2 regions of the Roseovarius indicus genome follow, and region 1 is predicted to be linked to the other one. Evidence: riboswitches for the same ligand, from Rfam matches in the RefSeq annotation. Region 1 holds a riboswitch; the other holds the start of a gene.

What was found. A riboswitch is a leader RNA that binds a small molecule or an ion and turns the genes downstream of it on or off. The one in region 1 is predicted to bind thiamine pyrophosphate.
Region 2: it holds a riboswitch for thiamine pyrophosphate, as region 1 does, so the genes downstream of both, thiB (thiamine ABC transporter substrate binding subunit) here and RIdsm_RS07435 (NUDIX hydrolase) in region 1, are expected to answer to the same signal.

The regions. Positions count from the first base shown of each region.
Region 1 covers NZ_CP031598.1:1,612,023-1,614,461, forward strand. The annotation lists gene thiD (bifunctional hydroxymethylpyrimidine kinase/phosphomethylpyrimidine kinase) at 1-577, opposite strand, end outside; gene RIdsm_RS07435 (NUDIX hydrolase) at 574-1,023, opposite strand; TPP riboswitch at 1,058-1,174, opposite strand; gene RIdsm_RS07440 (type 2 periplasmic-binding domain-containing protein) at 1,200-1,502, opposite strand; gene RIdsm_RS07445 (MFS transporter) at 1,719-2,439, opposite strand, start outside.
Region 2 covers NZ_CP031598.1:40,520-42,958, forward strand. The annotation lists gene RIdsm_RS00195 (thiamine/thiamine pyrophosphate ABC transporter permease ThiP) at 1-588, opposite strand, end outside; gene thiB (thiamine ABC transporter substrate binding subunit) at 564-1,541, opposite strand; TPP riboswitch at 1,577-1,687, opposite strand; gene RIdsm_RS00205 (YciI family protein) at 1,753-2,079, opposite strand; gene RIdsm_RS00210 (response regulator) at 2,328-2,439, opposite strand, start outside.

The DNA.
Region 1 (2,439 bases):
CCTTGGGGCCAGTCAGCAGGTCGGTGCTGTGCTCGCCCTCCAGATGCCCGCCCTTCAGCAGCACGTAGTCCGAACCTAGCGCCAAGAGGTCCGGTAGGGCGGCCTGCATCGCCTGGACAGTCCAGTCGTCTTCGCGACCCAGCAGAACTGCGGCTTCGGGCAGGTTCGGGGTGATGACGCGGGCCAGCGGCACAAGCGCCTCGCGCACGGCCGAGACCGCTTCTGGGTCGAGCAGGGCATGACCGCTTTTTGCCACCATCACCGGGTCGAGCACGATGTTACCCGCCCCGTGATGGCGCAGCCTGTCGGCCACGGCCTCGGCAATTCCGGCATTTGAGATCATCCCGATCTTCACCGCGTCGATGCGTACGTCGTCCAGTACCGCGTCGATCTGGTCGGCGACGAAATCGGGCGACAGTGCCTGAAAAGAGCGGACGCCGCAGGTGTTCTGCGCCACGACTGCGGTGACGACCGAACAGGCATATGCCCCTAGCGCCGACATGGCCTTGATATCGGCCTGGATTCCTGCGCCGCCCGAGGGATCGGTACCCGCGATGGTCAGGACGTTAGCGGTCATGACGGCATCTCCGACATCAGTGCAGCGGCCTGGTCCGCGACCTCGGCCACATCGAGGCTCAGCGCGAGGTTTCTGTCAGTTAATGCATTGAGGTCGACCCATCGCGCCTCGAGCGCGTCGTCCCCCGCAACCGGCTCTCCGGCTTTCCATCGGAATAGCACGGCGATCAAGATGAAGTGTCGGCACAGGTTGCCTGTGGCGTCATGGTCGAACGCGTCAACTGCCGTGAACACGCGGAGCGGCTCGGCGGAAACACCGGTTTCCTCCGCGAGTTCTCTTGTTGCGGCTTCAAACAGGGTCTCGCCGTGGCCGATCTTTCCGCCCGGAAATCCCCACCGCCCCGCGTCGGGCGGATTTGCGCGGCGAACGAGAAGCACCTGATTGTCGCGTATGACGGCGGCGATGGTCGCGGAAATCGGGCGAGGGTCTATGGATGGAGATGGCAAGTCGGCCTCGTCATGCTAAGGCCGGCAAGGGCAAGAGAGCGGTGCGATCCTGTCCCTTCGCCGGCATGATCCGGATCAGGTTCAAAGGGTCACCGCGCTGCATCTGCCAGCGATATCTCAGCCCCTTGTCGGGACACCCCTAGGTAATTTGCATCCTATCAGTGTGGTGCCCGAAATCAACGCTTCCCGTGCTGCGACTCTGCCGGGCCCAGATGCCTGAGGGTCTCTTCTCGGAGCACCCGCGCAAGCCTTTCGGCAAAGCGCGACAGTTTCGGTGCCCGCAACAGGCGCACGTCGATGTTCGGTAAATCCGGCAGGTCAAGCTCTGCGCCGACGCAGGCGAGATCCTCCGGTCTGCCGTGATCCATGCGAACGACGATGCCTAAGCCACTGCGCAAGCCAGCCCAGACGGCGGGCAGGTTCGGAGTGGTGAGCACGGCGCGCCAGCGCGTTTGGCTGTGGTCCAGCACGGCACCCATGCAGCAGGAGTGCGCCGTGCCAGAACGAAAGCGGAAGCCGCACGATTAGCACCATTGCTTGCTGTTACATACCGTCTGATCACCGTCGCAGTGGGGTGCGTGGATAGTAATGCGGAGGCCTGCCTCGGGGTTAGACTCGGAAGAGGCGATGTTCCGTCTAGATGAAAAGCCAAGAACCTGCCGTGGCCCCGGTCTCAAGTGCGGGCGCAAATGGCGTCACAGGGTTGCGATACTTGGCTCTGTCCGCCGGCTGAGCGCGACAATGGTCGGGATGGCCGCGAGGGCGAGGCCCGCGGCAATAGAGAAGAAGATTCCGTAGCCGAAATGCTCTGCCACGAGGCCGGCGAGGCTGCCAGAGATCATGCTGACGGCTGCATCCATGCACTGGAACAGCGTGAAGTCGACGCCCGCCTGCCGGGGGTCGGACCATTTCATGAAGAGCGCGTAGAGCGCCACGAAGCCGAGCGCCATCATCGCCGCGCTGCCGGCGATTGCGATCGGGGCGGCGATCTGGGTGCCGACGATTCCGGTACCGGCCGAAAAGGCCACGAAGCCGAGCAGCCCCGCCTGCACGGCGACTGCCGAGGCGAGGATGCGGCGGCTGCCGAATTTCCGCACAAGCCCACCGCCGCACAGCGCCCCGACAAGCCCCAGCCCAAGGCTGCCTGCACCGCTCACCAACCCGAGATCGGTCAGGGAATAGCCCGCGTCGATGAAGAAAGGGCCGATCATGCCCATCGCGGTTTTCTGGGCGACTACGTAGATCGCGGCGATTGCAAGCCCGTTGCGCACCTCGGGCCGCGACAGGGCATCGGACAGTTTCGGGACATGCGCGCGGGTTTCGTCGGTGCCGGCGCGGGCAATCAGGATGAAGGGGAGGATCAGAAGCACCACGCCGCCTGCCATCGTCCAAGTTCCGATGGCCCATCCGGCCCGG
Region 2 (2,439 bases), 1.6 Mb from region 1:
GAAGACCACGGCCAGAGCGCCGGGGATGACCTGACGCAGGAGGGGCCATTCGATCAGGCGGAACATGGCGCGGGCGTCGAAGCCAAGCTGGGCGGCGAGGCGGAAGCGTTCGGCCGGCACCTCCTGCCAGCCCTGAAGGATGAGGCGGGTGGCGAGCGGCAGGTTGAGGAAGACATGGGCGAGAACGACGCCGTGCAGCCCGTAGATGCGGATCGGGTCGAGGCCGAAGGTTCCGAGAAGGGAGCTGATCCATCCGGCGCGGCCGAAGACCTCGAGCAGGCCGAGGATGGCGACGATCACCGGAAGGATGAAGGGCACGCCGAGAAGCGCGATGAGAGCCGAGCGCCCGGCGAAGCGGCGGCGGGCCAGCGCGCGGGCGACGGGGATGGCGAGGCCGACGCTGATGAGGGCCGAAAGGCTGGCTTGCAGGATGGTGAAGCGCACGGCGGCCCAGTCGGCGGCGGAGAGCCCGCCGCCGGTTTCGGCCCGCCATGCGACGGCGGCCAGCGTGCCGAGGACGAGCGCGGCGAGGAACCCCGCCGCGCCGTAGCCCGGGCCTGCGCTTACTGGCTGAGCGCGTTTTGCCACTCGGTCAGGGCCTCTTCCCGGATGGCTGCCGCTTCTTCGGCGGGCAGGAGCAGGGATTTTTCCGGCTTGATCAGGGTGTCGAAGCCATCGGCGAGACCGTCGTCGGGCATGACGGCGGGGTACATCCAGTTGGTGGTGGGAATGACCGACTGGAACGCGTCGGTGACCATGAATTGCAGGAACTCATCGGCCAGCTCGGGCTGGTCGGTGCTGGCCAGTTTGCCGGCGACTTCGACCTGCATGTAATGGCCCTCGTCGAAGGCGGCGGCGGCCTTGGTGTCATCCTCTTCCGCGATCAGGTGATAGGCGGGGGAGGTGGTGTAGGACAGGACCATGTCGGCCTCGCCTTCCATGAAGAGGCCATAGGCCTCGGACCAGCCCTTGGTGACGGTGACGATATTGTCGGAGAGGCCTTCCCAGATTTCCGGCGCCTCGTCGCCATAGGCGGCTTTCACCCAGAGGAGCAGGCCGAGGCCGGGGGTGGAGGAGCGGGGATCCTGGATCAGGATGGTCTTGTCGCTGTCGGCGAGTTCCCGGAAGCTTGTGGGGGCGTCGTTGGCGGCCTCGTGGATGAAGGCGAAATAGCCCCAGTCGTAGGGGACGAACACCGGGTCGGTCCATTCGACGGGCATGTCATAGGTGGCGTCGACCGAGTGTTCGGCGAAGAGGCCGGTTTCCTTGGCCGCCGCGATCAGGTTGGTGTCGAGGCCGAGGACGATGTCGGCGTCGGAGCGGTCGCCCTCGAGCCGGACGCGGGCCAAGAGGGCCGCGCCATCCTCGACGCCGACGAGCTTGAGGTCGCAGTCACAGGTTTCCTCGAACGCCGCCTCGATCTTGGGGCCGGGGCCCCATTCGGCGACGAAACTGTCGTAAGTATAGACGGTCAGTTCAGGTGTCTGGGCCGAGGCGGCCGTGGCACACAGAAGTCCCGCTGCAAATGTAAGATGCTTCATGTCATCCTCCTTTGCGGCGTGAGGGCAAGGGCGGATGATGCGTCCTTTACCTTCCCTCCGCCGGTTCTAGCCGGTTCAGGTTCAACGGGTTCGCTTTTGGCATCTCAGCCCTGGGCCAGTGGCCCACGGCACCCCGAGGTAGGCAGGACAGTAGGGTGGGCAGAGGGGGATGACAAGGGGGCGCCGGGGCGCCCCGCCTGTCGCTGGACCGTCAGGCGTTCTGGGTGTTCATCTCGCCGATCGGCGCCACCTCGACCGAGCCGCCGGTGGCGAGGATCGGGCAGCCCTTGGCCATCTCGCAGGCGGTTTCGATGTCGTCGGCTTCGACGATGGAGTAGCCCGCCAGCGGATTCGTGCCGCCATTGTGGGCGATGCCGGCGACGCGGACGGTCTTGGCCCAGCCGACGGGGCCGCCTTCGTCGATGCAGGCCTGGCCCATGTCGTTCATCCAGTTCTGCCAGCGGGTCAGCTCCTCCTCCTCGGAAACCTCATATTCTTCAGCATTTCCGCCATGATAGGCGAGAATGTATCTCGGCATATTGCTTACCTCCTCACGCGTTTTGGACGGTGGAGGATACCATGCCCGGCGGCGGAGATTCAGGGGGGCGGCGGCCGGAAAGGGTAAACGGCCATATTTTGCTGGTATTTCGACGTCGGTATCACGTCGGTATTCTGTCGGTATCGCGTCGGTGCGGGTGTCAGTGGGGCGGGGGGTTGATGTGGCGCGCGGTGCGCAACGGCCAAGATGTGGGGCAGGGCGCAACACCGGCGGCGCGGGCAGGGGTGTCAGGCGCCGGGTGTTCCGGTGCCGGTTTCGCCGGGGGGAGTGGTGGCGCGGCCGACGATGGTGCGGAGCGTGCGCACGTCGATGGGTTTCTGCAGGAACGGCAGGCCGGCG